Regions from separate parts of the Paenibacillus sp. EKM206P genome, predicted to be linked through region 1. Evidence: riboswitches for the same ligand, from Rfam matches in the RefSeq annotation. Region 1 holds a riboswitch; each other region holds the start of a gene.
What was found. A riboswitch is a leader RNA that binds a small molecule or an ion and turns the genes downstream of it on or off. The one in region 1 is predicted to bind cobalamin.
Positions count from the first base shown of each region.

Region 2: it holds a riboswitch for cobalamin, as region 1 does, so the genes downstream of both, G9G53_RS04595 (ABC transporter substrate-binding protein) here and cobJ (precorrin-3B C(17)-methyltransferase) in region 1, are expected to answer to the same signal.
Region 3: it holds a riboswitch for cobalamin, as region 1 does, so the genes downstream of both, G9G53_RS01805 (ABC transporter substrate-binding protein) here and cobJ (precorrin-3B C(17)-methyltransferase) in region 1, are expected to answer to the same signal.

Region 1 is NZ_JAAMNQ010000002.1:433,380-438,693, forward strand. Features, by position in the region: gene G9G53_RS05695 (GerAB/ArcD/ProY family transporter) at 1-683, shown strand, start outside; gene G9G53_RS05700 (uroporphyrinogen-III synthase) at 785-1,636, shown strand; gene G9G53_RS05705 (LOG family protein) at 1,838-2,392, shown strand; cobalamin riboswitch at 2,450-2,635, shown strand; gene cobJ (precorrin-3B C(17)-methyltransferase) at 2,947-4,743, shown strand; gene G9G53_RS05715 (sirohydrochlorin chelatase) at 4,836-5,314, shown strand, end outside.
Region 2 is NZ_JAAMNQ010000002.1:189,317-194,630, forward strand. Features, by position in the region: gene G9G53_RS04590 (nucleobase:cation symporter-2 family protein) at 1-560, shown strand, start outside; cobalamin riboswitch at 1,312-1,509, shown strand; gene G9G53_RS04595 (ABC transporter substrate-binding protein) at 1,727-3,307, shown strand; gene nikB (nickel ABC transporter permease) at 3,323-4,252, shown strand; gene G9G53_RS04605 (ABC transporter permease) at 4,267-5,082, shown strand; gene G9G53_RS04610 (ATP-binding cassette domain-containing protein) at 5,082-5,314, shown strand, end outside.
Region 3 is NZ_JAAMNQ010000001.1:369,293-374,606, reverse strand. Features, by position in the region: gene G9G53_RS01810 (FecCD family ABC transporter permease) at 1-946, opposite strand, end outside; gene G9G53_RS01805 (ABC transporter substrate-binding protein) at 943-1,950, opposite strand; cobalamin riboswitch at 2,157-2,348, opposite strand; gene G9G53_RS01800 (histidine phosphatase family protein) at 2,471-3,223, opposite strand; gene cbiB (adenosylcobinamide-phosphate synthase CbiB) at 3,273-4,244, opposite strand; gene cobD (threonine-phosphate decarboxylase CobD) at 4,234-5,314, opposite strand, start outside.

The sequences.
Region 1 (5,314 bases):
TTTTTGGGCGTAATATGGATTTTTCGATGCTGAGACCCTACTTACATCCAGAAGTAGAGGGAGTGATCAAGGGCAGCTGGCGCATGCTGGGATATATGGCCGATATCCTGATGGTTCCCTTTGTGATTTCTGGAAAGAGTTATAATGGACGTAGTGCGTGGTATGGGCATTTGCTCGGAACCGCTTTTCTGATCATGCTGGTGTTGCAGTCGGAGTTGGTTATTGGTGTTCCTATCTTGTCACGGCTGTTCTATCCATCGTATGAACTGGTGCGTCAATTGCAGCTAACGGACTTTCTGGATCGGTTCGACTTGTTCGTGGCAGCACTGACCGTACCCACCTTTCTTACGAAGATCGGAATTGATCTGTACGTTACCAGTTTGGCGGTAAAGCGTATGTTCTCCCATGCCTGGGGGAGTCTGATGGTTTGGCCCGTAGGTTTGTTAGGTTATGTCTGTTCGTTTATGCTGTTCTCCAACATCGTGCAAGTTTTTGATTTCAGCCGGGAGTGGACCGCGGTGATGATCATTTTTTTTGTACTTATGCCCTTGGTACTATGGATGTTGCTCCGACCCAAATCTAAAGGGAAAGGCGGAGATGATAAGGCATCTAACGGAGAGCGGGATAGCAGTAGTCAGCTAGAAAGCCGGCAGGGAGACAGAACAGGACACACCCACTTATAAGATTCCTGTATTCATCGAAAAAGTAATTCTTATTTGTCTTTTACCCCTCTGATTGTATACTTGGTAGAAAGAAATACGACTTCTACTAGGGAGGAAACAGAATGGCACAACGCATGGCAGGTAAGAGAGTCGCTCTTGCTGGTCCCCGTAAAGCAGACGAAATGGCGCTGCTAGTTGTGAAGATGGGAGGGGAGCCAGTACATCGTCCGGCCCAGGGCACTGTTTTTCTAGATGATATCGAGCTGCGCAACGCTGTTGTATCGTGGGTAAAGAACCCTCCGGACTGGTACATCTTCACGACAGGCATGGGGCTGGATGCCCTGTTCGATATGGCAGAGGATATGGGCGTGGCTGAGCAGATTATAGAGTTGCTGCAATCCTCCAACATTGCAGCGCGGGGCTACAAGACGGTCAATGGACTCAAAAAGCGTGGCTTTACGCCAGCAGTACGAGACGAGGACGGAAGTTTGATCGGATTGACAGGAGCTTTCGCCCCATACGATCTGAAGGGGAAGGAAGTGCTGTTGCAACTGCATGGCGATCCAGCCCCACGGTTGGTAAAATGGCTGGACGAGCAGGGGGCAGTGACCCGCCAGGTACTTCCTTATAAGCATATCCCACCTGAGGAAGCAAAATTGCAGGCGTTACTGGAGGATGTTATCCATCGTAATGTTGATGCCGTTACATTCACGAGTGGTCCGCAAATTCGATTTTTGGCCCAATATGCCAGAGAGCAAAATCGAATCGAGGATTTACTGGAAGCTTTTCGTGAGGATGTGATTGCTGTATCCGTAGGGAAGGTGACTGCACAGTCCATTGTGGAAGAAGGGATTGATCGAGTCGTGTTTCCAACCGAAGAGCGCATGGGCGCGATGATGGTGGAGCTGGGCAAATATTTTGAACATAACGATTCGGTGCATGGCTGTGGTCTGAAGATCGTGAATGGTCATTGAAATGAGATCAAAATTATAAATGCAGATGCTAAAAAATGAACTTATATTTCGGGATACAGAGTAAAATAAAGATAAGGGCCTACGAGGTCTTTATCTTTTTTTGTTGGACATGCATCGACAAAGATTTTTGTTATAGCGAAAATGTTTATCTAATATAATGAATAAGTTTCGATGCTACTTAGGACAGGAGCTGAGACGTTAATGAATTCTATTTGCGTATTTGCCGGGTCCAGACCTGGACATTTATCGGTATATGTTGAGGCAGCAGGCAAACTGGGAGAAGCCATGGCTCGCCATCATATCCGTCTGATCTATGGCGGCTCTAGCAGGGGGCTAATGGGAGAGGTGGCAGATGGAATGCTGGCGGGTGACGGTCAGGTCACTGGCATTATGCCCACCCTGTTATTTGATGCAGAGATCATTCATCGGGGAGTTACCGAATTTATTGAGGTAGCAAGCATGCATGAGCGTAAAGCGGCAATGAGCGAGATGGCCGATGCTTTTATTGCCCTTCCGGGTGGTTTGGGAACCTTTGAAGAGCTGTTCGAGGTACTATGCTGGGCGCAAATCGGCATTCATCGCAAGCCCATTGGGCTGCTGAATGTGAATGGATATTTTGACCCGTTAGTAGAAATGGTGCGTCATAGTGTGCAAGAGGGGTTTACCGGGAGTGAGCATCCAGCGCTACTGAGCATCTCCGCAGACCCGGACGAATTGCTACATATGTTAAAAAATAAAGCACAGAACTTGAAATAAAGCTTTTTTCGTGCTTGCACAACTGATTGAGGCAAGGTTATGATAAGACCCATAATCAAATAGCGGACAGACAAGGTGCCTTTGCGGTTGAGCAAAGGGTAACAGGGAATCGGGTGCAAATCCCGAGCGGTCCCGCCACTGTAAGGAAGAGGATTTTTTTAATTGGTCACTCGTGAAAAACGGGGAAGACGAAAGAATCCGTTGATGCCAAGCCAGGAGACCTACCTTGATCTGTATGCACCGTTAACCTTCGCGGAGAGGATGGGTGTACGAAATCAGGAAATCAGGCACACGTTGCTTTTTCCATGTTGGCTAGAGGTTTGCGTGGATATGAACGTGCAGCAGCGTTTGAAGCGTAAACAGACAGATGGAAAACAACGGCAGGCTGGAGGAAGACAAATCGTGTCTTCTTACGCTGTTTGTTCGTCTGATGAGAGATACGTACATAGAAACCCCATCCGGGCAGGATGGGGTTTTTTTAAGTTACACGATGTGCATAAATCATTGAAATAGATAGGATAGCTGCCCTGAAAAGGATGAATAGGAGGAGTACGATGAGCCCATTAGGAAAATTGTTGGTGATTGGATTTGGACCAGGAGATATGGAACATATCACAAAACGGGCGCTGGATGCGCTGGACGAAAGTGAGGTCATTATCGGCTACAATACCTACGTTGATTTGATCCGTCCGCTGTTGAACGGACAGGAGATTGTACGCACAGGGATGACAGAGGAAGTGAGCCGTGCGCAGGAGGCGGTTCGCCAAGCAGAGATGGGCAAGAAGGTAGCTGTCATTTCCAGTGGAGATGCGGGAGTCTATGGTATGGCAGGGCTGGTGTACGAAGTGCTGATGCAAAAAGGCTGGCGACGCGAGGGCGGGGTTGAGGTAGAAGTCGTACCGGGGATCTCGGCTATACAGTCCTGTGCTTCACTGTTGGGGGCGCCAGTGATGCATGATGCGTGCACGATTAGTCTGAGTGATCATCTGACCCCGTGGGAAACGATCGTAAAGCGTGTAGAAGCTGCGGCTTCGGCTGATTTTGTGATTGCATTATACAACCCGCGCAGTGGTCGGCGTACCCGCCAGATTGTGGAGACGCAGTCCATTTTGCTGCGTTACCGTGATCCGCAGACTCCGGTTGGGCTAGTGAAGAGCGCTTATCGTGAACGTCAGCAAGTTATTGTAACGACGCTGGAAGATATGCTGAACCATGACATCGGGATGCTGACGACTGTAATCATCGGCAATTCCTCGACGATGGTGTATGACGGTTTGATCGTGACTCCGCGCGGATATCAGCGCAAATACACGTTGGATGCGACCGAGCAGGCGCTCAAGCCGCATCAGCGTCTCCGCACGGAAGCGGAGCCGTGGTCGCTGGGAGCGCAAGAGGGTACACCGCAGGCAGGAGCAGCCCCGACTACGCCCGCTGGACCCTCCGCGAGCGGCGCTGCGGTTGCGACGCAGGCACGCCCGCAAGCGATGGCTGCTGTGCAGGCAACAACTGCTGTGCAAACCGGCACGGCCCCGGCATCGCTGGCGGCAGAGGCGCTAAGCCGCCTCGCTGTCGGCGGCAAGCTGCCTGGCGAAGCCAACGCTCGCTGGAGCGGGCAAGCGCCTACCGCCAAGAGCACCGCCGGAACGTCGGCGGTGGCCGGAGCAGGGGCCGCGGCCGGGATGGCGACAGGCGGCTTTGGCAAGCCTGCGCTGTTTGAGGTGGGTGTTTCCCCGGGTGTGGGAAACAAGAAGTTCACCGCTCGCCAGATGGCGCTGCTCGCCGAGGTAGCGGGTGATGATGGCGAGCTGGAATACACGCCGGATCATCAGATCGTGCTGCGCGTGCCGTGTGCAGACCCCGAGGAACTGGTCGGGCGGCTGCGGGATGAACGATTCATTGTCATGCCGGTTGGCGATGTGTTTAAGGTAAAGGCGTGCGACTTCTGCAATATGGAGAAGGATGACGCTGTGCCTGTGGCTGAGCATTTACAGGTTGTACTTGGTGGATTACAGGCACCCAAGGAAACGAGCATTGCTTTGAACGGATGCGGTATGGCCTGCTATGGAGCCGTACTAGAGGATATCGGAATCGTCTATCGCAAGGGTGGGTACGATCTCTTCCTCGGTGGCAAAAAATTCGGCCGCAATGCTCATGCCGCTCAGCCTGTAGCGGAAGGAATTCCGGGTGATCAAATTACGGACATCGTGGAGAACGTCATCGCTGAATATAAGGAAAAAGGGCATCCGAATGAGCGCTTTCATAAATTTTTTAAGCGTGTAGGTGTCGTTGCGGGGTTCCGGCATGAAGATGCACCAGTAACGGTAGAAGTGAATGCGGTTTGTGGTGATTAATGGACTGAAGGCCTGATGAACGGGATACAAGCATATATATAAAATAGGGCGTCATGCAGGCTATCCCTATTAAAGAGGAGGAAACAACAGCAGTGGATGCAATATTGTTGGTTGGACATGGAAGTCGGGACCCGGAGGGGAACCAGGAACTGCTGGAATTTGCACAGGCAGTGGCAGATCGGGTACCGGATATGTGCGTGGAAACCTGTTTCTTGGAGCTGGCACGTCCCAGCATTGCTGATGGGATGCAAACTTGTGTGGAGAAAGGGGCAACACGTGTCGTTCTTATTCCGATTATCTTGTTCGCAGCGGTACATGCCAAAATTGATATTCCGATGGCTATTGACCGGGCAAAGGCGAAATATCCGCAGGTGGAATTTGTATACGGACGTCCGATTGGTGTTCACGAGAAAATCGTCAACATTCTGCTAAGCCGCTTGAAAGAGGCCCGTCCGGTTGCAGTTCCAGCGGGGATGAATAGCGCTGTAGAGGCATCTGTCGAAGTATCTGACGAGGAAACGGCGGTACTTGTATTAGGACGCGGAAGTAGCGATCCAGATGCGAACAGTGA
Region 2 (5,314 bases), 240 kb from region 1:
TGGCAGTAGGCAAGGCGATTGATCAAAAGGTAGAGCAAAAGCAGATCGTCAATGGACTTCGTTCGGAAGGACTTGCGATTATGCTTGGGGGTATTTTTAACGCGTTTCCTTATACAGCCTTCTCGCAAAATGTGGGTCTGATCTCGCTCACACGCGTCAAATCGCGGAACGTTATTTTTGCTGCGGGCGGTATCATGGTTGTTCTCGGTTTGCTGCCTAAGCTGGCTGCTTTAACGACAGTGATTCCTAACGCTGTGCTGGGCGGGGCGATGATCGTTATGTTTGGCTCGGTCGCTGCATCAGGCATGTCTATTTTGTCAGAAGTGGATCTGCGAAAGGAAAGCAATCTGCTGATCGCAGCATGCAGTATTGCTGTGGGCCTAGGTTCTGCCGTTCTGCCACAAATGTTCGACCAGCTGCCGAGCTTTGCCAAAATGCTGTTGCAAAATGGTATTGTTTCGGGCTCGATTACAGCGATTGTCTTGAACATCGTTTTGACGAGAAAACAAGGGGAATCGGTCAAAAGCGTGACGGTTCAGGAGGTTCCACAGAAGGTTTGATGATTAGGAATAAAGATAGCCGGAGAGAGGCCGTATGCCTCTTTTCCGGCTTTTTGGCATGGGGTTATCCAGATAGTAGATACCCTTGCTGTCTGGGGATATATAGATAAACTGCGGGATGAAATAGGTAGCTCTAATTTGGTGCGTTTTCCAGTTTACTTACTAGAAGAATTTGCTAGAGTGGTGGGTGATATCATGGTATAATTTACCTTATGGATTTTGAATAGTGGTGGATGTTTTCGGACCACGGTGCAGCTTCCCGAAAGGGGGTGAAGCCGATGGTCACACTTGTGTCGTGCTACGATGTATTGCGTTGGATGGTTACATTACTAAGCCTGGTGTTTAGTATTCGTAAACTTTATCGCTGGCTGCGTCGGAAATTTCGGAACAAGCGAAAACCCACCGCGTAATTAGGTTGGCCCCTAACGGTGGGTTTCGTTTGCATTAACCATTAGTTATGCAGCGCGCCGTGGGTGATCCACAGCCTTTCAAGTCCTAAGAGTCTTTGCCGTTGGCGCGGCGAAGACTCTTTTTAGTATACGGACACGGTGGTTTACTCTATACCTAATTTTAACACTTCAATTGCGTGCACGCAATTGGAGGTTAGGTCTTGTTTCTACCTTATCGTTCAAATTTAAATTATTGTGCAGCCTTTATTGACAAGCCTGTGACAACAAAATAAGATCGTAATGAAAAGAAATAAAGGAAGAAAACAGGTGTGAGCCGGACAACTCTATGTATGGGGTTTCGTAGAGACGATGTACATAGTTGTTGAGCATGTTCACTTAAAAGGGAAGTTCGGTTGATTCCGACACGGGCCCGCCACTGTATACAGGCATCAGCAGGATACTGCTGGAGCTTTCAGAACAGCCACTGGAATTGTGAAGAACCGGGAAGGCCTGAAAGATACGCCTGGAGTCAGGAGACCTGCCTGTTTTGACATCACTGTCAGACCCACGGGATGCTGGGGAGGTGGTTAGGCGTGCTGCATACGGAATGTCTGAAACCGATCTGATCCCTTCTATGTTTTTGGAGTTGGCTTCGAGGTGAGTTCTGACATTTTATATTGAAGGCATTTCTGACTGCTAATTAAGTGGTCTGGAATGCTTTTTTCGCGTTTTGCGTTAGTTTTATGCGGTTTTACAAGATAGAGGGGGATTCATCGAATGATTAGCAATCGTAGCAGGCGTTCATGGTTGATATGTACAGGGGTGATGCTGCTGCTGGCAGTTATGGCTCTTTCGGGATGTGCCAGCAATAGGACGTCGGATAGCTCCGGCAAGGGTGAAAACGCGTCAGCACAACAAACAGCGACAAATAAAAAGCTGGTAATGGCGTATACATGGAAACCGTCAGGCGTTGACCCGCATGGAGATAATAGCTGGGATGTGATGCGATCCGGTGCAGGTGAGACACTGGTACGTTTGAATGAAAAGCTGGAGCCTGTGGCTTGGCTGGCAAAGGAGTGGAAGCAGGATAGCCCTACAGTTTGGACGTTCAGCTTGCAGGATAAAGTCACTTTTCATAATGGAAAAAGTATGGATGCAGCAAGTGTAAAAGCGTCTTTGTTACGCTCTATTGAGAAAAGCCATCTGGCGAAGGATTTACTGAATGTGAAGTCCATTGATGTAAGCGGCCCGCTGGCCTTGAAGATCACGACAAACCAGCCAAATGCGGCGTTGGTGTCCAATCTAGCTGATCCATCGACGATTGTACTGGATGTGGCATCAATGAAAGATGAGCAGAGTTACCCAGCGATGACAGGCGCCTTTAAAGTCAAAGCGTTCAACAAGGACCAATCCTTGGTCGTAGAGCGTTATGACGGATATTGGGGCGAGAAGGCACGATTAGCTGAAGCGACGATGAAGTTCATTACGGACGGGAATTCGCGCCTGATGGCGCTGCAATCCGGCGAGGTGGACGTAGCGACGGATATTCCGGTTGATAACGCAGAGGTACTGAAAAAGAACGACAAGTTACAAGTACTGTCAGCTCCGTCCTTGCGCACCCATATGATCGTGTACAATATGGAATCGCCAGTATTCAAGGATGCGGCGAACCGTAAGGTGGTGGACAGCCTGATTCCACGCGCATCGATTGTGAGCGCCGTCATGAGGGGCTTCGGTACGGAGGCAAGCAGCCCGTTCCCGAGCATTCTTCCCTTCGGTAAAGTTGAGCGTAAAGCGCTGGACGGAACGGCAGAGCAACTGTTGACGAAGGATGGCTGGCAGAAGGACGCCCAAGGGACATGGACTAAGCAAGGCAAGCCGTTCGAGGTTACGCTGCTGACTTTCCCTCAGCGTCCGGAGCTCTCTGTTATGGCTGAGGTCATCCAAAGCCAATTGCTGAAAGAGGGAATCCAGGTCAAGATTCGCAAGGTGGAAAATATCGACGAGGCGTTGACCAAAAACGATTGGGACTTTGCTATGTACAGTATGCTTACTGCTCATACAGGAGAGCCGCAATATTTTATGGACATGTTTTATTCTTCGAAAAGCGAAGCCAATGTAAGCCGTTATAGTTCCAAACCGCTAGAGAGTATTCTGAACAGCTTGAAGCTGGCGAAGGATACAGCGCAGCGTAATGCTGTGACACTACAAGCGCTGGATATCATCAATACGGATTTGCCACAGTCGTTCATTGTGCATCCTGATAATGTGTTTGGTGTGAAAAAAGGGGTGGAGGGTTTTACACCCCATCCGATCGAGTATTACTACATTACAGCGCAATCCGATATTGCGGAATAACGAGCTGCGTATCCTATGATTCGTTTTATACTGGAACGTGTGGCGCAGCTGCTTATCATTGTATTCGTGGTGTCCACGCTGACTTTTGTACTGATGCGGCTGGCCCCTGGAGACCCTGCTACCATTTTGCTCACCGCGCATAATATCCCTGCCTCTGAGGAGGCGTTGACGACGCTACGAAAGGAACTGGGCTTAAACGAACCGCTTCATATTCAATATGTGAACTGGCTGCGGGATGTGTTCACAGGGCATTGGGGCACTTCGTATGTATCCAAGGAGTCGGTGCTAGCCGAACTGTGGAACAGACTTCCTGCTACTGTGGAGCTAGCTGCTGCGGGCTTCGCCGTCATGACGGTGCTTACGCTGGGGCTGGGGCTGGCTGCCTCGCTAAAAATCAGCGGCCCACTGGATCGTCTGGGCAGGCTGTTCGCCCTGCTGGGATCGTCGATCCCCTCTTTTTGGTTTGGTTTTCTGTTGATCTATCTATTCTCCGTTCGCTTGGGCTGGCTCCCATCCATGGGAAGGGAGGACTGGACACATCTAGTGCTCCCAGCGCTGACTCTTGGCGCAGGTTTGGGAGCTGTGCAAGCACGCGTACTGCGCGCTCAAATGCTGGAGCTGGGTGACCGGAATTTTGTGAAAGCAGCGAAGGCTCGAGGCTTTTCACGTTTGCATATCCTGTTTTTTGAGATATTTAGGCATGCGGTTCTGCCTATAATTACACTGCTAGGTACCAATCTATCATTTATGCTGGCAGGTAATGTGATTGTAGAGACCATTTTTTCATGGCCGGGGTTGGGCAAGTATTTTATAGATGCGATTACACAGCGAGATTATCCGGTGATTCAGGGGTATGTTATTTTCGCCGTATTTTTAATTGTAGGAGTTCAGTGTTTGGTGGATGTGGTCCAGACGGCGATAGATCCGAGGCTACGTTTGCGTTAAGGAGGAAGCTGAAAATGAAAAAGATACGGCTTCCCTTTAAAGGAGGCTTGCTGGCAGGGGGCTTACTGTTTGGTCTGATCGTGCTGCTTGGGTTATTAGCTCCATGGGTCGCTCCTCATGATCCTCTCCAAGTGGACCTTTTGAACCGCCTGGCACCACCTAGTCGGAAATACCCTTTCGGTACGGATCATCTGGGTCGGGATGTGCTGTCACGGCTCATTTACGGGATTCGGACGAGCGTGCTAATCGCATGTGCAATTACTGTAGCTACGTTGTGCTTCAGTCTGCCTATAGGGTTGCTTATTGGTTATGTGCGCGGACGCGTGGACCAGCTGGTCATGCGGGGAATCGACGGCGTACTGGCTTTTCCTGATATTATTTTAACAGTGGCAATTGTCGGTATTTTGGGTCCGGGTTTTGTTAACATGACCCTTGCCATTATTGCGGTACGGTGGGCGGGCTATGTCCGATATATCCGTAGTCTGGTTCAAAAAGCTTGTCAGGAGGACTACGTTCGGTATGCCCGTTTATCCGGCAATTCACACGTACGTATACTGAGTCGTTATGTATTGCCACAAGCGTTGCCGCAGTTGTTGGTTTATGCGGTATGGGATATCGGACGCGTGGTGCTGATGATCGCTGGGCTGTCCTTTCTTGGACTGGGGGTACAGCCGCCTAAGCCAGAGTGGGGCGTGATGCTGCATGATGCCACCTCATATTTTCAGGTGGCTCCGCATGTCATGATTTTCCCAGGCTTGGCGATTATGCTATTCGTACTTGCCTGCCAGCTTTTGGGTGACCGCTTTTCGGAAAAGGAGGCGGCCAAATAGTGGAGGATCAAACAGCCCTTGGGGGCAAGGATACGATAGAACAAGTGGCAGGTCGAAAACCGTTGTTACACGTGGAACATTTGGAAATCTGCCGCACAGGCGTAGGAGCAAGCAGAAGTGGGAGCAAACCACTGCTGCGTGATGTGAGCTTTTCCATATATTCAGGGGAGATTGTGGTCCTGACTGGACCGAGCGGATGCGGCAAGAGCCTGACCGCTCACGCAATCGCAGG
Region 3 (5,314 bases), on a different contig from region 1:
TGGGGGCTAACAATGTGCGAGCCGCCGTATCTGCCCAAGCCATAAAAACAGCTCCGCCGAGCGCAGATAATGGAACAATCATACGGTAATCAGGACCTGTCACCAGACGAATGATATGCGGTACAACGAGTCCAACAAAGCCAATCACGCCACACACCGAGACAGCGGCTGCTGTCAGCAGCGTGGAAATAATCAGAACAGATAGCTTCGTCGCATCTACATGAACTCCCATGTGCGCCGCCTGACGTTCACCCAAAGCCAAAATATTCAGCACACGTGCCCGGTTCCATAGAAATACCAGCCCTATGACCACATAAGGTAAAAGGATTCCTGTATATGACCAACCGCGCAGACTAAGACTTCCCATCGTCCAGTACAATATTTCATTGACCGTCTCCTTCGACATGGCTGTCAGAAAGGAAACAACCGCTCCCAGAAAGGATTGCATCACCACACCCGACAAAATGAGACTTTGTGTCGGAATTTTCCCACCTTCCCGTGCCAACGTCAGCACCATCCACAGCGTAAGCATTCCGGTCGTAAATGCCACTAGCGGCAGCGTCCATATGCCAACAAATGAAAATTGAAGGCCCCAATAAATCAGTACTGCCGCTCCTACCGAAGCCCCCGAGGATACCCCCAGTGTATACGGATCAGCCAAAGGATTACGCAGCACACCCTGAAATCCGGCTCCCGCCAGCGCCAGCGCTGCTCCTACCAACATTCCCAGTAACACTCGTGGCAATCTGACCTTCAAAATAATCTGCTCTGAGGATGTATTCCAATCCGGTGTAAACGTATCGCCTAACCACGGTAGGTGGTTAACCAGAATGCCCGTGATTTGGCTGACCGGAAGCTTGGCCGAGCCGATGCCAAGACAGAGCAGCAGCGTCAGCAACAGCAGGACAAGACCTGTCCCTCCAAAGCCGATCAGTTTACGGTTCATTTGAAAATTTCAGGATACACGCCCTTGGCCACTTCCTTGAGACCTTCCGTTACGCGTGGACCCGGACGACTGATCAAATTATCATCCACGGCAAACACCCGGTTGTGGCGAACAGCCGATATTTGATCCCATCCACTGCGAGCTTTAATGATATCACCGAGCGTCTGGCCCGTTTTGTCGTCCTTGACACTTTTGCTGTACAAAATCACGTCAGGGTTCGCAGCAATAATATTTTCCTCACTGATTTGGTACCACCCCTTCTGCGTGGCACCTACATTTTCGCCGCCCGCCAACGTAATCAGCTCGTCCATAAACTCGCCTTTACCCACTGTCCAGCCTGGTGAAAACTCGACGTATACCCGCAGCTTCTGCCCTTTACCGATATTTTTAATTCCTTCTTTTACTTCTGCTACATCTGCTCTCATCTTGTCAGTCACCGCTCTTGCTTCTCTCTGATGATCGGTGATTTTCCCATACAATTCGATGTTAGCCATGACATCTTCCACTGTCTTCGGTTCCGTTTTAAAAATCATAATTCCCATGTCGCGCAGCTTGGTCGTAGCCTGTTCACTAAGTGATATCCCTGCAAAAACGACTTCCGGGTTCGCAGCAATGATCGCCTCTTCGTTCGGTTTCATAATACCGCCCACTTTAGGCTTTTTCGTAGCTGCTTCCGGGTAATCAGAGTAGTCGGAGACGCCGACAATTTCCTTATCCAGCCCAATGGCGAACAACGCCTCGGTTTCTGCCGGGGAGACGGAAACGATTTTATCCGGCGCTTTTTTGAATGTAAATTCCTGTCCTGTTGCATCTTTAACTGTGAGCGGGTAAACCGTTTTGCCCGGAGGCTCTTGTGCGTTTACTGCCTGTCCCGGCTGCTGTGAAGAAGCCTGACCCTCTTTATTTTCTGCATTTTTTCCATTAGCGCCACATGCACTCAGCACAACTGCCAAAATCAGAGCCAATAGACCTGTTGTCCACACCTTTATTTTTTTTCCTGCCATGATTTGCACCCCTTCATAAATAAATCGTTAAGAGCGTTACTTGAACATCATCAGATATCTTCTAAATCTAGCCTTTTTTCCTATCAAAAACCCCCGCATCCTCATATCAGGACACAGGGGTCACGTTAGCGCAGATCGTGCGCAGGCGGCAGCTTCTTTCCGCATGGACAGTCACTGCGAACACGTCATCCTTTCCTCGAAGGATTATGGTGACAGGCGGACGGGCAGGTATCCTGACTTATGGTAAAATACATGTCCTGAAATTCTTTCATATGCTTAGTAACATATAAAGAGGACTAACGGGCATGTTTCCATTTACAGTGGCGGGACCGCGCCGGATTCACACCGACTTCCCTTTTAACAGCGCAGGGAGGGAAACCATAGTTTCATCACGCTGCGCCGACCTCGTCTGCTGGATATTTGATGTAGTGGTAGTCAAGCCGTTCTTTTACTTGATGATTATAGGTTAAAATGAGGCGGCTTACAACCCAAACAGCCTCTTTATCCGCTGGTGTCTAACCTAATGAGGAAGCATTTCCGCTATGTAATTGTGCGGTCCTGCCAGCCTCAATTGAATCCTTAATGCTTCTCCCGGCTTCGGATTCAGACTCCAAAAATCATGGCCCGGTATCAGCATGCAAGCTAGCTGACGAATTACGCCACCATGCGTAACGACCAAAACAGAGGGCGACGTAGCAGTCAAATCCATGGGTTGAACTTCCATAGCAACACGCCATTCATACAGAGAGTCAAGAAATTTGCGCAGACGATTTACAAAATCTGTCCAAGACTCTCCACCAGGTGGGGTGATCCGTTGCGGCTCATCAATCCAAGCCCGATACAACGACACATCCTTGAGCATGTCATACGTTTTTCCATCCCACTCGCCAAAATGAAGCTCTCGCAGACATGGTTCCATCATAGGAGGCATAGTAGATAGGGAACGCCCAGACGTCAACTCTGATTCCGGCACAATGATCTGCAAGGTCTGGCGACATCGCATTAAGTCGCTGCAATAGATTCGAGCAAAGGACTGACCTTGCAATTTTTCCTGCAAAGGCTTTAATTCCTGCTCTGCCCCCGGTAGCAAACCTAAGTCGGAGTGTCCCAGATATCGACGTTCCTTGTTCCATAAGGTTGTGCCGTGACGAACTAACACGAGCTCCATATCCCAATGCAGATCTTCTTTAGCATCATACGGCACCTTATCCTCCTGTGAGTTCGGTCTTTGTGCGTATTCTACTGTCCTTTTTGCTGCTATATCTTGTTTCAAGAAATGTCACTTCCTGCTCGATCATTATTCAGTGTGTCACTCCTCACCCTCACCGCACCCATCCCAAGGCAAAACAACCTGCGGCTCCTAACAAACACAATCCTACAAACATACTGGACACGGCGAACATCAGCTGGATCGTATGCCGTATATCTTTCGACTCTAGCGGTCGTATCCAATCCCCCATGTATGCACGAAAGGAGCGCACGCCATGATACACATTATATCCTCCAAGACGAATCCCCAATGCACCAGCAACAGCCGATTCCGGGAAGCCACTGTTCGGACTTGGGTGCAGACGAGCGTCTCGCTTGACTGTGCGCCAGCTTCTTGCAGCATCTCGTTTGTACATCAACGCCGCTATCACAAGCATTGCCGCTGTCAGGCGTGCTGGAATGTAGTTAGCCACATCATCTAGACGTGCTGAAGCCCAGCCTAAATGCAGATACTTTTCATTTTTGTAGCCAACCATGGAATCGAGCGTATTCACAGCACGATAAGCCAGCGCCAAGGGTGCTCCCCCGATCAAGGCATAAAAAAGCGGGGAAATAATCGCGTCCACGATATTTTCAGCGACCGTTTCAACCGTACCGCGTACAATCTCAGGCTCATCAAGTTGCTGCGTATCCCGCCCGACTATCATGCCCAGCTCCCGCCGTGCCGCAGCCAGGTCATCCGCCTGCAACGCTCGGTAGACTGCCATTCCTGCATCCTTTAGTCCTTTGGAAGCAATCGTGGTCGCAATCAGCACTATTTCTGCGCCGACAGATAACCACGGATGAATCCAGGCAAGCAAGTGCAACAGCGCCCAGGCGAGCGCAAAGGAGCCTCCCGCCACAATGAGTGGAAGCAGTATACCCGCACGTTTCAGCCCCCGGTCACTTCGGACCTGGCGGCGAATCAATTTTTCCAATGCCGAAATGGCATGTCCCATACCGATGACTGGATGCGGCAACCACCTCGGATCACCGATCATCCTGTCCAAAAGGTAGGCTGCCAGGATAATCAAGCTAACTGTCAAGCCGCTGTTCCTCCTCCAGCACTTCACCCAATACAGATAGCAGCCTGTCGTTGGCTTCTGCATCCTTGACCGCAATCCGAAAATGGCTCGTCGTCAGTCCCGGATACATAGCACAGCTACGTATAAGAACTCCGCGTTGTCCAAGCGCCTGCTGAATAGCCGATGCACTCCACGTACCCGGCGCCCTTGCCAGCACGTAATTGGCTTCACCGGGAACGACACCGCAGCCCCATTCCGCCAAGCCGGTTAACAGACGGTTGCGCTCCGCAGCAATCAGCTCCTGTGTTTGGTGCTCATATGCTTGCCCACTTCTCAAACACGCCTCGCCAGCCAGCAACGCCAATCCATTCACACTCCAGGTCACCTGTTTGGCCGTCATTCGCCGGATATAGTCCGGATGAGCAATCGCATAACCCAATCGTAGGCCAGGAATGGCATAAAATTTGGTCATTGACCGGATCAAAATCACATGAGGATAGCGATCCAGCACAGGCAGCAGTGAGATTCGCCGTTCCAGCGGAATAAAATCAATGAATGCTTCATCCACCACCAGCACAGTACCCGTTGTGCCAGCCGCCTCTGCCAGCTCGCACAGCTCCTGCTCACTATATTGGACGCCATTTGGATTATTCGGCTGCCCGAGGAACAAAACATCTACCTGCTCCATGAGCTGAAGGATGTCCTCCACGTCCGCCTTCCATTGAAGCGAGGCCTTCCCATACACCCGGTTGACCTCAGCTCCGAATTTGCCAGCCAGCTCGGCATATTCCGAAAAACACGGCTCCACTGTACCCACACGCTTAGGAGCTAGTCCCAATAACAAGAGCGCCATGCTCTCAGCCGCTCCGTTTCCGATACTTAACGACTCCGGTGGAACATGCAGTCGCCGTGCGAGCATATTTTTAAAATTCCGATGCCCAGGGTCTGGATAGCGAATCACAGTGTCAAATGAGTGTTGCAGCGCCTCAAGCACCTCAGGCGGTGGACCAAGCGGATTAATATTTGCACTAAAATCTACAAAATCAGCAGCAGTCCCGCCAAATGTCGCCGCAGCTGTTTCCCTGTCCCCG